DNA from 2 places in the Arthrobacter sp. CAN_A212 genome. Region 1 is predicted to be linked to the other one. Evidence: riboswitches for the same ligand, from Rfam matches in the RefSeq annotation. Region 1 holds a riboswitch; the other holds the start of a gene.
What was found. Region 1 has a riboswitch for thiamine pyrophosphate ahead of thiM (hydroxyethylthiazole kinase). Riboswitches for the same ligand answer to the same signal wherever they lie in the genome.
Positions count from the first base shown of each region.

Region 2: another riboswitch for thiamine pyrophosphate. It lies ahead of IWX64_RS02125 (ECF transporter S component); the one in region 1 lies ahead of thiM (hydroxyethylthiazole kinase).

Region 1 is NZ_JADOUT010000007.1:2,991-10,490, forward strand. Features, by position in the region: gene thiD (bifunctional hydroxymethylpyrimidine kinase/phosphomethylpyrimidine kinase) at 1-474, opposite strand, end outside; gene thiE (thiamine phosphate synthase) at 462-1,133, opposite strand; gene thiM (hydroxyethylthiazole kinase) at 1,130-1,963, opposite strand; TPP riboswitch at 1,955-2,055, opposite strand; TPP riboswitch at 2,146-2,241, shown strand; gene IWX64_RS07290 (3-oxoacyl-ACP reductase) at 2,300-3,064, shown strand; gene IWX64_RS07295 (aldo/keto reductase) at 3,117-4,079, opposite strand; gene ndk (nucleoside-diphosphate kinase) at 4,151-4,567, opposite strand; gene IWX64_RS07305 (DUF4233 domain-containing protein) at 4,609-5,082, opposite strand; gene IWX64_RS07310 (bifunctional folylpolyglutamate synthase/dihydrofolate synthase) at 5,093-6,499, opposite strand; gene ileS (isoleucine--tRNA ligase) at 6,496-7,500, opposite strand, start outside.
Region 2 is NZ_JADOUT010000001.1:448,461-455,960, reverse strand. Features, by position in the region: gene IWX64_RS02160 (Na+/H+ antiporter subunit A) at 1-908, shown strand, start outside; gene IWX64_RS02155 (Na(+)/H(+) antiporter subunit C) at 905-1,399, shown strand; gene IWX64_RS02150 (Na+/H+ antiporter subunit D) at 1,396-3,006, shown strand; gene IWX64_RS02145 (Na+/H+ antiporter subunit E) at 3,003-3,587, shown strand; gene IWX64_RS02140 (monovalent cation/H+ antiporter complex subunit F) at 3,587-3,844, shown strand; gene mnhG (monovalent cation/H(+) antiporter subunit G) at 3,848-4,243, shown strand; gene IWX64_RS02130 (DUF4235 domain-containing protein) at 4,253-4,513, opposite strand; TPP riboswitch at 4,646-4,762, shown strand; gene IWX64_RS02125 (ECF transporter S component) at 4,830-5,447, shown strand; gene IWX64_RS02120 (ABC transporter ATP-binding protein) at 5,453-6,949, shown strand; gene IWX64_RS02115 (energy-coupling factor transporter transmembrane component T family protein) at 6,946-7,500, shown strand, end outside.

The DNA.
Region 1 (7,500 bases):
CGGAGCGCCGACCAGAACCGCGAGCTCGGGCAGATTAGGCGTTACCAGGCTTACCGTTCCGACCAGGCCCCGCATGGATGCTTCCGCCGAGTCAGCCAGCAGTCTGTCGCCGCTGGTGGCAATCATGACGGGATCAAGCACCACCAGCTGTGGTTGAACGCGGAGGAGCCACTCGTGGACAACCTCGATGGTCGCCACGTCACCGAGCATCCCGACCTTCACGGCGTCGATGGTCACGTCGTCGCTCACTGCATCCAACTGTTCACGCAGAAACGGGGTCGGTGGAGTGTGCACCGAGCGGACGCCTCTCGTGTTCTGCGCGACGAGCGCTGTCACGACAGCCATCCCGTAACCGCCCATCGCGGCAATACTCTTCAGATCGGCCTGGATGCCCGCCCCGCCCGTGGGATCCGTTCCGGCGATGCTGAGAACGCGGGGGACCCGGCGGAGGGCAAGCGGCCCTAGGATCGCCATTGGCCGGCCAACTCTCGCGCTGCTGCCTCCGGATCGGTCGACGCACAGACGGCTGAGACGACCGCGACCCCTGCAGCCCCGGCGTCGCGGAGGGGGCGTACATCGGATACCCCGATCCCGCCAATTGCCACACACGGCAAAGAGCTTCCCGAAGCCAGAGCACCGAATCCTTCGGTTCCCAACGGATCGGGATGATCAGCTTTGGTGGCTGTCGCATGGATGGCACCAATCCCCAAATAGTCCACGGTCGAAGCCGGCAGGTTGTGAGCGGTCCCGATTTCGCTGCCGGTGGCAGCGCTGAGGCCTACGATCGCACCCGGACCGACGATTGACCGCACCAAATGGACGGGCAGGTCGGATTGACCAACGTGCACTCCGGCGACCTGTGCTCCGCGGGCCCGAGCAGCCAGGAAGACGTCAACCCGGTCGTCGACCAACACGGGGACAATCGATCCAACCGATTCGGCAACCGCGAGAAGTAACTGGAGCAGACCCCTGGTTGACGCGTTCTTGTCGCGCACCTGAACCATGGTCGCGCTGCCGGCCACCGCCGCTGCAACGACGTCGGCTACCGGAGTAGGTTGGCACAGGCCAGTGTCAGTCACAAGGTACAGAGACAGCTGGTCCCGAAGGGTCACCGCCTCGTTCCATCGCTTCATCGCGCGCCGTCCGATGGGCTCACCGCAAGGAGATTCAGACCGGAGGCGACGTCGTCGGGTGTCACGGCAGCCAGCCGGTCGAGGAATTCGATGGCGAAGCTCCCGGGTCCGTTTGCTCGCGCCGCCGCCTGCTCCGCTGCGAGGGTGTACACACCCGTGGCCGCAGTGGCCGCGAGAACGGCATCGTCGGTTAGAGCGGCGAAGGCAGCCATGACGGCCCCCAGCGCGCAGCCCCCACCCGTCACCTTCGTAAGCAGGGCATGCCCGTTCGCTACGACTACGGCATCTCCATCCGGACCAACCATGAGATCGTGGGCGCCTGATATGGCCACAGCCGACGACGTCGACCGTGAGAGTGACCGGGCCGCGTGCAGAGCATCCAGAGGATCGTCGGTGGAATCGACTCCGCGACCACCAGAGCCCGCACCCGCCAAAGCGAGGATCTCGGAGGCATTCCCCCGAATGATCCTCGGGCTCCGCCCCGCCAGCTGACCGGCCAGCTCCGTGCGGACAGAGAGGAATCCGACGGCCACGGGGTCCAGCACCCACGGCGTCCCGGCGGCATTCGCCGCAACCACGGCTTCGGTCATCGCCGTCTGCTGATCCCGCTGGGGAGTTCCCAAATTGATAAGGATCCCCGACGCGACGGAGGCGAACTGCTTGGCTTCCGAGGGAATATCCACCATGGCCGGCGCCGCCCCGACCGCGAGGAGGACATTGGCGGTGAAGTTGGTCACCACCGCGTTGGTAATACATTGGACCAAGGGGGTGGTGGACCGTAATTCTTCGAGCAGTCGAGCACAATCAGATGATGCATGACGAACAGTCATCCACGACATCCCTTCGCTAGTTCGAACTAGATCAGGTTCAACGGGTGTCAATTCTCAGCTGCTTCTGGTGAGCAGCACCCCGTGCCATGGTCACCACCCTAACCGCTACGCCCCAGACCTACCCAAATCCCCGCGCCAGCCCTGCCGGGTAGCGGGACGGTCTCCCCGCCGGTTACTGTGTCAGGAGCGACACGGGGTGCCGGTTCTTGCTGGCTGAGATCATACCCGTCGAACCTGATCCAGTTCGGACTGGCGAAGGGATGTCCATCCGGTCTTTTCGGTCGGTTCATGCGTCTTTTCGCCCCGCTTATCACACGACTTCAGACGGGGTACTGCATGCAACTCACCGAACAGATTGTCCTGGTTACCGGAGGCGGTCGGGGCTTGGGCCGGAGCATCGTCGAGGCGTTCTCGGCTGAAGGCACCCGCGTAGTCATTAACTACCGGGCCAGCTCAGCCCAGGCTCACGAGCTCGCCGCCCAGATCGGTCCGGAACGGGCATTGGCTGCAGCAGCGGATGTAACGGACCCTTTGCAGGTCGGCGATCTCCTCGAACGAGCGCGGGTGCACTTCGGAGCTCCTGTCACCACGGTGGTGAACAACGCGCTGGCATCATTCACTTTCAATGGGGATGCCCGCTCCACCGCAGCGGAGATCAGTTGGACTGATTTCAGCGCCCAGTTCGCCGGCAGCGTCAAAGCCAGCCTGAACACCACGCAGGCAGCACTTCCGGGAATGCGTGGGCACAACTTCGGGCGCATCATCAACATCGGCACGAACCTGTTCCAGAACCCTGTGGTGCCTTATCACGACTACATCGCGGCGAAAGCAGCGCTGCTTGCGCTGACCCGGACCCTGGCGAAAGACCTTGGCCCGCAGAACATCACTGTCAACATGGTCTCCGGGGGGCTCCTGCGCACCACTGACGCCAGCGCCGGGACCCCCGACGACGTCTTCGATTACATCGCCGCATCAACCCCGCTGGGGCGGGTGACCACTCCGCAGGAGTTCGCCGACGCTGTCCTCTTCTTCGCCTCGCCCTGGGCCCGGTCCGTAACTGGGCAGAACCTGGTGGTTGATGGCGGGTTGGTGATGGACTGATCAATGCCTTGATCAGTCCCGGCTCCCAGGCGGCCAAGGAGCTTCGACTGGTCTAGGCGGCCCGCGGGAAAATGCGGTCGAGCTCCTGCAGTTCCGTTTCTGAGGGTACCCAGCACACCGCTTCGGCGTTCTGCTCGATCTGTTCCGGCTTGGTGGCGCCCGCAATGACCGAGGCGACGGACGGCTGGGCCGCCAGCCAGGAGAAGGCAACCTGCAGTTCGGTCAGGTCACGGGCCCTTGCGAAGGCTCCAAAGTCGGCGAGCTGGTCCCAGTCGGCGCCGTCCAGCAGGTTGGTGCGGGAGTGGGTGAGCCTGCTGCCCGCCGGAACCTTCGATGCACTGTACTTGCCGGTCAGCAGTCCGTTGGCGAGGGGAAAGAAGGGGAGCACGCCGATCCCGTACGCTTCGGCTGCGGGGACAACCTCGGCTTCGATCCCGCGTTCGAGAAGATTCCAGTGGTTTTGGGCCGAGATGAAGGGCGTGTATCCGCCGAGCTGGGCTACGAACTCGGCCTCGGCGAGCTGCCAGCCGGCCCGGTTGGAATGGCCGATGTACCTGACCTTGCCGCTGGTGACCAGGGCGTCCAGCGCAGAAAGGGTCTCCTCGATGGGCGTCAGCGGGTCTGGCGCGTGGAACTGGTACAGGTCGATCCAGTCGGTGCCCAGGCGTCGCAGCGATGCGTCGACAGCCTTCATGATGTACCGGCGCGATCCGCGCGCACCCCAGTCCGGACCGTTGGCGCCTTTCAGGTCCAGGCCGAATTTGGTGGCGATGAGCACGTCGTCGCGGTTCTTGACGAGTGCCTTGCCCAGCATTTCCTCGCTCAGGCCGGGGGTTTTGCCGTAGGAATCGGCCACGTCGAAAAAGTTGATTCCCGCATCGATGGCGGCTCCGATGACGGCGTTGGTGCCACGCTGCGTCTCGGTGGGCGTTCCGGAGCGGCCCAGGTTGTTGCAACCGAGCCCCACCACTGAAACGTTCAGTCCGGAGTTGCCAAGTCTGCGATATTCAGTCATGGGACTACGCTACAACATCGGTTACCCGGGGCACCTTCTGGTGCCCCGGGTAAAATCTCTCATGTTCGGGTTCAGGCGAACCAGATACCCATTTCCCGCTGCGCCGATTCTGCCGAGTCCGAACCGTGGACCAGGTTCTGCTGCACCTTCAAACCCCAGTCCCGGCCCAGATCTCCCCGGATGGTGCCGGGTGCGGCGGCTGTTGGCTCGGTGGCACCGGCGAGGGACCGGAATCCTTCGATGACCCGCTCGCCCTCAAAGATCGCGGCGACGATGGGCCCACTGAGCATGAACTCGACGAGCGGTTCGAAGAAGGGCTTGCCGACGTGCTCCTCGTAGTGCTCTTCGAGCATTGCACGGGTGGCCGACACCATTTTCAGGTCCACCAGGGTGTACCCCTTGGCTTCAACCCGGGCCAGAATAGTCCCGGACAGAGCGCGGGAAACGCCGTCGGGCTTGATCAGTACAAGAGTGCGTTCAGCGCTCACAGAAGTCCTCCAAAGTGTTGGGTATGGCCAGTGGAACTCTACTAAACATTAGTGCCGGGCTCTGACCCGCCCTCGGGGTTCGCCCGTTCCCATTCGGCCTGCTGACGGTCACGCTCCTCGTTTTCGGCGTCAAGGCGGATCCCGGTACGGATTCCGTACAGCCAGGTCAGGGCGAACAGCACCCCGATCAGGAACATGGTGGGTTCGATGAACCCGGTAGCGATGATGACCAGTTGCAGCACCCAGCCGATGGCAATGCCGTACGGCTTGGTCAGGAACGCGCACGCCCCGACCAGTGCGATGGCCAACGCAATCCCCACGGTTAGGATCAACACTGGTGAGATGGTGTCGCGCAACAAGCCGAATGCGGCGAGGGTCGCAAACAAAACCACCAGCGCTTCGAGGGTGAGGACCACTGAGGCAAAGGTGACTTTGATGGAACGCCGTTTCTTCGGCATTCCGGGTCGCCACTCCCGCTGCGCCTTGGTCATACGGCGTTTCCGGTTTTGCTCCATGTGCACTCCCCTACTTACCCAGCAGGGTGCGGGCCTCCCCCACCACCGTGATCGAACCGGTGATGAGGATGCCCCCTGCGAGGTCGTTGTTTTCCTCGGCCTTCATGACGGCCCATTCAAGCGCGTCGTCGAGCCGTTCGGCGATGTGGACGTGTTCCTCGGCGAACCCGGCCGCTAGCGCGTCCTGCAGCAGATCAGCAGCAGGGATGGCGCGCGGTGAATTCGACTGGGTCAGGCAGACGTCCTCGAGGATGCCACCCAGTTCCTCATGCAGCTCGGCCAGGATGGCTCCCGCATCCTTGTCCTGGAGCACGCCGACCACCAGGATCAACCGGCTGAAGTCGAAGGCTTCCTTGACGGCTGCCGCGGTTGCCTTGGCGCCGGCCGCGTTGTGCGCCGCGTCGACGATGATGCTCGGTGCCGTGCGCACCACTTCGATCCGCCCCGGCGAGGTGACGGTTCGCAACCCTTCGCGGACCACCGCGGCGTCGAGTTCACGGGTCCCGCCACCGATGAATGCCTCGACGGCGGCGACGGCGACGGCGGCGTTCTGCGCCTGATGCGCCCCGTGCAGGGGCAGCAGCAGTTCCTCGTACCGGCCGGCTATCCCGTTGATGGACAGCACCTGACCGCCGACGCCGATGGTCCTGGTTTCGACCCCGAACTCAACTCCCTCGAACCGGAACTCAACGCCGACTTCGCGAGCCTTCTCGAGGAGCACCTGGGCGGCCTCGTGGGGCTGGGCCGCGCTGATCAGGAAGCCGCCCGGTTTGATGATCCCCGACTTTTCCAAGGCAATATCGTATTCGGTGTCACCGAGCAGCTCGGTGTGATCGAGGGAAATCGGCGTGACAACTGCTACCTGGCCGTCGCCCACGTTGGTTGCGTCGGTGATGCCGCCGAGCCCTACCTCGATGATGGCGACGTCGACGGGCTCGTCGGCGAAGACCGCGAACGCGAGAATGGTGATGCTTTCGAAGTAGGTCAGCCGGGGGTCCCCCGCCGCTTCCAGTTCACCGTCGATGATTTCCAGGAACGGCCGGATCTCATCCCAGATCCGGACGAAGGTCTCATCCGAGACCGGTTCGCCGTCGATACTGATCCGTTCGGTGACGCTGCTCAGGTGGGGGCTGGTGTAGCGTCCGGTCCGCAGCTCGTGGGCCCGCAGGATGCCCTCGACCATGCGTGCGGTCGAGGTCTTCCCGTTGGTCCCGGTCAGGTGGATGATCGGGTACGCCTTGTTGGGTTCGCCAAGGATCTCCATCGCCCTGAGCATCGGCGCCATCCGGGGTTCCATTTTGTTCTCGGGCGCCCGGCTGAGTAGTTCAGCGTAGACGCTCTCGACCGAGAACCGGTCAAAGCTCCCTACCGGGGCCGGGCCTTCGGCGTCCATTGGTTCCGGGGTCTGCTGGCTCATGGGTGCCTCTCTACTGTGACTGTGTACTCGCCGACGGTCAGCGCGCCGTCAGCCGGCGATGCGGCGACGAAGTGCAGGTCGGTGGTCAGCGTTTCCGCCTTGATCAGCGGTGCGTTGGCTGTCAGCGCGTCCACCAGTTCGGGTGCCGCGCGGAGCGTGGTCGTGATCCGGTCGCTGATGTGCAGGTCAGCGTCGCGGCGGGCCTGTTGGATGGCACGGATGGCGTCCCTGGCCGCTCCTTCGGCGGCGAGTTCGTCGGTGACCTCCGTGTCGAGGACCAGGAACCCACCCCCGGGCAGGACTGTGACAGCCTTCCCGGAGTTGTCGCCGTCGTCGGACACGACCGTCTCCAGGGTGTACTCGTGGGGCTCGAGCGCCAGTTCACCGGCGGTCACCGCACCGTCGGCGGTTACCGACCAGTCACCGGACTTGGCTGCCTTGATGGCGGCCTGGACGTTTTTGCCCAGCCGCGGGCCGGCGGCACGGGCGTTCACCACGAGCTTGCTCACAATCCCGAATTCCTCGGGTGAGGCGTCGGCCGCGTCGATCAGCCGGACCTTCTTGATGTTCAGCTCATCAGCGATGATCCCCTGATACTGACCGTCAAGGTTCCCAGCGGACGGCGCTACCACCGTGAGGTTGGCGAGCGGCAACCTCACCCGCAGGTTGGCCGCCTTCCGCAGGCTGGAGCCGGTGGAGCAGATCTGGCGGGTGCGTTCCATCCGCTCGACGAGGTCGGGAGCCTCGGGGAACGCCGATGCCTCGGGCCAGTCGGTGAGGTGCACCGAACGCCCGCCGGTCAGTCCACGCCAGATTTCCTCGGTGACGAGGGGCAGCAGCGGCGCTGCCGCCCGGCAGACAGCCTCGAGGCAGGTGTAGAGCACGTCGAAGGCGTCGGTGTCTTCGTCGAAAAACCGCTGCCGGCTCCGGCGGACGTACCAGTTGGTCAACGTATCCAGGTAGCGGCGCAGGGTCTCGCAGGCGTCGCTGATGTTGAAGGC
Region 2 (7,500 bases), on a different contig from region 1:
TCTCCTTCGGTCTGGTCATGGCGGCAATCGCGATGTCCTCCATGGCCTCACGCATCGCCGCCCCGGTGTCCCTTGAATATCCGGGCCTGGCCTACGAGGGCGGAGGCGGGGAGAACATCGTCAACGTCACCCTGGTGGACATCAGGGCCTGGGACACTTACGGCGAGATTTCGGTGCTGGCCATTGCCGCCACCGGTATTGCCAGCCTGATCTTCATCCGCGGGCGCGGTGACACCCGCCAGCGGGCCGAAAGCGTCAAATCTGGTTCGGTCGATCGCGGGCAGGAACCCCTGGGCGTGTTCGGGCGGGAAGCCGCGGCGCTGGAGCTGGCGAAGAAGTTCTCGTCGGTCTCCCGGGACGCGTGGCTGGTGGCCGGACGGACCCTCGCACCCGAGCGCAGGTCGATCATCTTCGAGGTCATCACCCGGTTGCTTTTCCACTCGATCATCATTTTCTCGATCTACCTGCTCCTCGCGGGCCACAATCTGCCGGGCGGTGGATTCGCCGGTGGGCTGATGGCCGGGCTGGCACTGACCGTGCGCTACCTGGCGGGTGGGCGCTTCGAGCTGGCGGAAGCCAGCCCGGTCAGTGCGGGGGTTTTGCTCGGTGCGGGTATGGCGACCACCTCCCTCAGCGCATTGATCCCGCTGCTGCTGGGCGGTCAGATCCTCCAGACCGCCATCCTGGAGTTCTGGATGCCGGTCTTCGGGGACGTCAAGTTCGTCACCTCGACCATCTTCGACATCGGCGTCTATCTGGTGGTCGTTGGGCTGGTGCTTGACGTGCTGCGCAGCCTGGGCTCGGAGATTGACGAACGCAGCGAGGGCCTCTCCGCATCGACCGATCCGGACGACATGCAGGCGCAGCAACAAGAACATACCGAGTCCGGCGAGGGAGTGGTCCGATGAGCGTGAACATCACCCTGCTGGTGGTCATGGCAGCCCTCTTCGCGGGCGGCATCTACCTGCTGCTGGAGCGCAGCCTGACCCGGGTCCTGCTGGGCCTGATCCTGCTGGCCAACGGTGCCAACATTCTCCTGCTCTCCACCGGAGGCCGGGCTGGCGTCGCACCGCTGTACTCCGAGGAAATCCCCGCCGACGCCTACTCTGATCCGCTGCCCCAGGCGCTGATCCTCACGGCCATTGTGATCTCCTTCGCCGTCACAGCCTTCATGCTCGGCATCATCTACCGGTCCTGGGTGCTGGGCAGGCGCGATGAGGTGCAGGACGACATGGAGGACCGCAGGGTGGCCAGTCAGAGCAGCTTCGACGCCGAAGACGACGCCGATGTGCCCGAGGAGACCACCGAGTTCACGCCGCTTGAGGAGGCCGAGGAAGCCCCCGGATCCCAGAACGCAGGAGTCCTCGACCTCTCCGCCGACCCGAAGGAGCCACGGTGAACATCGCAAGCTACGCACCGCTGGCGGTAGTCCTGCCCTTCCTCGGTGCGGCAATCGCCTTCCTCCTGATCCGCCACTCAAGGTCACAGCGTGCGGTGAGCATCTCCACGCTGAGCATCACCCTGATCCTCGAACTGTTCCTGCTCCAGAACGCTGCAGTGAACGGCGCAACCGCGGTGTTCATCGGCGGCTGGATGCCACCGTTCGGCATCACCCTGGTGGTCGATCAGTTCTCGGCGCTGATGCTGGTCATCTCAACGGCAATCAGCCTGGCCGTGCTGGTCTACGCCACCGGGCAGGGAATGACCGACGGGGACGAGGACGGGCCGATCTCGATCTTCCACCCCACCTACCTCATCCTGGTGGCGGGCGTCTCCAACGCGTTCATGTCCGGTGACCTGTTCAACCTGTACGTCGGCTTCGAGATCCTGCTGACCGCAAGCTACGTGCTGATGACCCTGGGCGGAACCACACCCCGGATCCGTGCCGGGGTCACCTACGTGGTGGTCAGCGTGGTGTCCTCCCTCCTGTTCCTGATCGCGATCGGCATGATCTACGCGGCTACCGGCACCATCAACCTGGCCGACCTCGCCGTGAAACTGGGCGAAATCGACCCGGCGACGCAGATGATGCTGCACCTGATGCTGCTCGTCGCCTTCGGGATCAAGGCTGCGGTGTTCCCGCTCTCCTTCTGGCTGCCCGACTCCTACCCGACGGCGCCAGCACCGGTGACCGCAGTGTTCGCTGGCCTGCTTACCAAGGTGGGCGTGTACGCGATGGTTCGCACCGAGACCCTCCTTTTTCCGGGCGACCGGATCAATACGCTGCTGATGGTGGTCGCGATCCTCACCATGGTGGTGGGTATCCTCGGTGCCCTGGCACAGTCCGACATCAAACGAATGCTCTCCTTCACCCTGGTCAGCCACATCGGATTCATGATTTTCGGGCTGGCGATTTCCACGGTGGTCGGCTTGGGTGCTGCCATTTTCTACGTGGCCCACCACATCACCGTGCAGACCAGTCTCTTCCTGGTCACTGGGCTGATTGAACGTCGTGGCGGGACCGCCAACATGGACCGCCTTGGCGGTCTGGCCAAACTCTCTCCGCTCCTCGGAATCCTGTTCTTCATTCCGGCCATGAACCTTGCCGGCATCCCGCCGTTCTCCGGCTTCCTTGGCAAGCTGGGGATCCTGCAGGCAGGCGTCGAGCTGGGCTCGCCGATCGCCTACGTGGCCGTCGGCGCCAGCGTGATCACCTCTCTGCTGACACTTCTGGCGATCGCGAGGGTCTGGAACCGCGCGTTCTGGCGCCGCCCGGAAGACGCCCTCCATCCCGACCCCATCCTGCTGGCAACCAAGGCTGACGGTTCAGCGGTCCGCACCTCGCAGCGCGTCAACGGTGAAACGACCGGCCGGTTCTCCGGACGCAACCCCGTCAACCTGCTGCCACGCACCATGGTCGGTCCGACCATGGGACTCGTGGGGCTCGGCCTGCTGCTCACCCTGCTGGCTGGCCCGCTGTTCGAGATCAGCGACAACGCAGCGAAAAACATGCTGGAACGCACCGACTACATTGAGGCTGTCCTCGGCGAGGGGAGCGCACCATGACCCGGCAGAAGATCCCGTTCATCACCGAACTGCCCCTGATCATCTGGCTGGTCATTGTCTGGGGTGCACTCTGGCAGGACTTCAGCCCGGGTAACCTCATCTTCGGCGGCCTGATCGCCTACGCCGTCGCCAATCTGCTGTACCTGCCCCCGGTGGAGCTCAGCGGACGGTTCAACGTGCTCTACGCCGTGCCGTTCGCGGTCCGGTTCATCTACAAGCTGGTGGTCGCAAGCTTCGAGGTGTTCTGGCTCTCGTTGACCCGCGGGCCGCACCTTGTGAACGCCGTCGTCGCCGTGCAATTGCGTAGCCCGTCAGACCTGCTGGTCACCACCACAGGGCATGCCCTGTCCCTGATCCCCGGATCGCTGGTGATTGAGGTGGACCGTTCCACCTCAACCCTGTACCTGCACTGCCTGAACGTCGTCACCCCCGAAGATGCTGCAAAAATCCGGTCCGACGTGCGCGCCACCGAAGCCTGGCTGATCAGGATCATGGGAACGCGGGACGATCTGGCGCTGCTGACAGCCGAGGACCGGTTCGATGAGGAGAACGACTCCCGTCAGGAAGGGGCCAGCACATGATGACTGTCGCCATCATCATCTCTGCGGGCCTGCTCGTCCTGGCCGCCCTGTGCGCCCTGTACCGCATTGCCCGGGGCCCCTCCATCCTGGACCGGGTGCTCGCCATCGACGTGCTGCTCGCCACCATCGGTGGGGCGCTTGCCATGGATATGGCGGTCAACCGGCACCTGGACAACGTGGTGCTCCTGGTAGCCATCTCGGTGATCGGGTTCATCGGCTCGGTCACCGTGGCGCGCTTCGTGACGGACAGGAAATAGGACATGAACGAGACTGTGATTGACGCCCTGACCGCCGTGTTCCTGATCGGCGGTTCCCTCATGTCCGTTGCTGCCGGTGTCGGGCTGCTCCGGTTTCCTGACCTGTTGGCCAGAATGCATGCGGCCACCAAACCCCAGGTGTTGGGGTTGCTGTTGTTCCTGCTGGCGATGGCACTGCAGCTGGGCAGCTGGGTCCTGCTGCCCGTGCTGTTGTTGTGCTGGATCTTCATGCTGCTGACCGTCCCCGTCTCGGCCCACATGGTGGGACGAGCAGGCTACCGTACCAAGCACATGCGGCGTGACCTGCTCAGCATGGACGAACTCGATGAGGTCGTAGAGAAGGCGGCCGGCAAAAGGGCGCCCGACCCGAATATGGCCGAGCGCCCCGACGAGACGTAAAGCGGGCGCCTAGGTCAGGTCGCGGGTCTTCGCGAACCGGAGGGCTGCCTTCTGCGTGGTGCGGTTGGTGAGGACCTGCAGGACCGCCCGGACGGCCCCGGAAATCAAGGCGAACGCGATGGCGGAGCGCAGGCTGTTCTCGAGGGCGTCCTCATCCTTGGGTGATGCCTTGCCGGTGGTCTTGTGCCAGATGAAATCCACCAGCTTGGCGCCGACAATTCCGGCTCCGAGGCTCAGTGCTACGCCGAGCAGTTTCATAAACTGGTTCATGGGTGTCTCCTTCGATGGTTGCTCTTTTTCCTAGCCTAGCGTTTCGCCTCGTCGACAACGACGCATCCGTCGCCGAACGCTGGGTGGTTTGGGGGCGGAGTGAAACGATCAGGTGTACGCTGGAAAATGCTAAACATACGACAGGGGAGCGCCGCTCAGATCATGAGCGGGCGCTGAGAGTGCGGACTACCGCAGACCCTCGAACCTGATCCGGCTAGTACCGGCGAAGGGAGTCGAGTATCTCAGGGTGCCCGGCCAGTGGCATTGCTGCAGGCCTTAGGTGCCCTCCCCTCCTGTACCTCAGGAGGAATTCAACATGGCTTCATCACCAGCACAAACCCGTAACACCCCCACCCGACGCCCCAACTATCAGTGGCGCGTGGTCGATATCGTCGTCGCGTCGGTGGTGGCGGTCGCCGTCGGGGTGGTGTTCTTCGCCTGGTCCGCCGGTTACACAGGGATCGCGGCGATCACCAGTGCGTTCCCGCCACTGGCAGGACTCTATACCGGAGGGTGGCTGATCGCCGGGGTTCTCGGCGGCCTCATCATCAGGAAACCCGGCGCGGCCATTTACTGCGAGGTGCTGGCGGCCGCCGTTTCGGCACTCCTCGGCACCCAGTTTGGCCTGACCACCCTGCTCTCCGGTGCCATCCAGGGACTGGGGGCCGAGCTGATCTTCCTGCTGTTCCTCTACCGCAAATGGAACCTCGGGGTGGCGTTGCTCGCCGGGCTGGGTGCTGGACTGGCCCTCGCCATCTCCGAGAACATCCTCTACAACGCCCTCTGGGCCGTGGAATGGCAGCTCATGTACGTGGTCTTCGCATCCATCTCCGGTGTGGTGATCGCGGGGCTTCTCTCGTGGCTGGCCGTCCGGGGACTGGCTAAGACAGGCGTCCTGTCCGCCTTCGCCGCCGGACGAACGGCTGACGTCTAACCGGTATGGCCGAGCAAACGAGGGAGCGGGCAGCCGTCAGGATCGCAGCCTGCGGCTGGAGCTGGCGGCACGCCGGGCGCAAGAGACCAGCGGTCCAGGACATTGACCTGGTGGTCGAGCCCGGGGAACGGGTGTTGTTGCTTGGCGCGTCCGGTTCCGGGAAGTCCACCCTGCTGCATGGCCTGGCGGGCGTGCTCGGCGACGACGGTCAGGGCGAGGAGCACGGTTCCCTCACCCTCGACGGAAGCCCGCCCGGCCGGGTCCGGGGACGCGCCGGGCTGGTCCTGCAGGACCCCGACACGCAGATCGTCCTCGCCCGGGTGGGCGACGAGGTGGCGTTCGGGGCCGAGAACCAGTCCGTCCCCCGCGCGGAAATCTGGGAGCGGGTGCGGCGGGCGCTCGACGACGTCGGGCTGGACGTTCCCCTGGACCGGTCCACCACCGCGCTTTCCGGCGGGCAAAAGCAGCGCCTCGCTCTCGCCGCGGTGCTGGCCATGCAGCCCGGGCTGCTGCTGCTGGATGAACCGACAGCCAACCTCGACCCCGAGGGTGTCCTGGAGGTGCGGGACGCCGTCGTCCGTGTCCTGGATCGAACCGGTGCCACCTTCGTGGTGGTGGAACACCGGGTGGCGGTCTGGGCTGACGTGGTGGACCGGGTGGTGGTGCTGGCGGCCGACGGCGGTATCCTCGCCGATGGCCCGCCGGGCACCGTCCTCACGGACTCCCGCACCCGCGAGCGGCTGGCGGAGGCCGGCGTGTGGATCCCCGGGCACCAGCCAGCTGTGCCAGGGGTGCTGCCGTCCCCCGGGGACCCGCTGCTGGCAGCCCGTGGGCTTTCGGTCGCCCGGACCAGGCGCGGTCCAGTGGTGCTCGACGGCGTCGACGTTGACCTGCAGGCGGGGGCGTCGCTGGGCATTGTCGGACCCAACGGGGGCGGCAAATCCACGCTCGCGCTGACCCTGGCCGGGCTCCTTCCGCCGCGGGGCGGAGTGCTTCAGGCCGCTCCGGCGCTCGCCCGCGGCGCCAGCACCAACCCCCACGCCTGGAAGTCAGCCCAGCTGGTGACCCGGATCGGAACCGTGTTCCAGGAACCCGAACACCAGTTCCTCACCCACCGGGTGATCGACGAACTCGAATTCGGGCCGCGCCGTCTGGAAGGCAGCGACGAGGCGACCCTCCGGCGGCGGGTCGATCCGATCGCTGAGCGGCTCAGGCTCACATCGCTGCTGCAAGCCAACCCCTTCACGCTCTCCGGCGGTGAAAAGCGCCGCTTGTCGGTGGCGACCATGCTGGCCACGAACCCCGACATCCTGGTGCTGGATGAGCCCACCTTCGGGCAGGACGCCAACACCTGGGCGGAGCTGGTAGCCCTGATGGCTGAACTGATTCAGGGCGGTGGCAGCCTGGTGGCCGTCACCCACGACCAGGAGTTCACCGAGGCGCTGGGAAGCCGGCTGCTGCGTGTCGCCGATAGCCAGGCAGTACCGGAGGCGGCCTCGTGAGCGTTGATGTGCTGACGCCGCAGCTCACCGGGCGGCTCCTGCCGCGGGCCAACCCGCTATCCAAACTGTTCGCTGCGGTCCTGGTGACCGTGGTGGTGATGCTCAGCATCGACTGGGTGAGCGCCGCCGTCGTGCTGGGGAGCGAACTGCTGCTGCTCCCGCTGCTGGGGATCAGCGCCTGGCAACTGCTGAAGCGAACGTGGCCGCTGGTCGTGGCGGCGGTGGTCGCGGGTTATGGCACGGCCCTGCTGGCGGAGAAGACGGGAGCGGTGCTCCTGGAATTCGGTCCGGTGCTCTTCACCCAGGACTCGGTGAACTCGGGGATCGCTATCGGGTTGCGTGGGCTGGCCATCGCCCTTCCCGGTATTTTCCTGCTGACGACCACCGACCCGACGGATCTCGCCGACGCGCTGGCGCAGAAACTGAGGATGCCGCACCGGTTTGTGCTGGGTGCACTTGCGGGGCTGCGGTTGGTGGGTCTTTTGGTGGACGAGTGGCGGACACTCGGCCTGGCCCGGCATGCCCGCGGGGTCGGGTTTGAAGGCAATCCC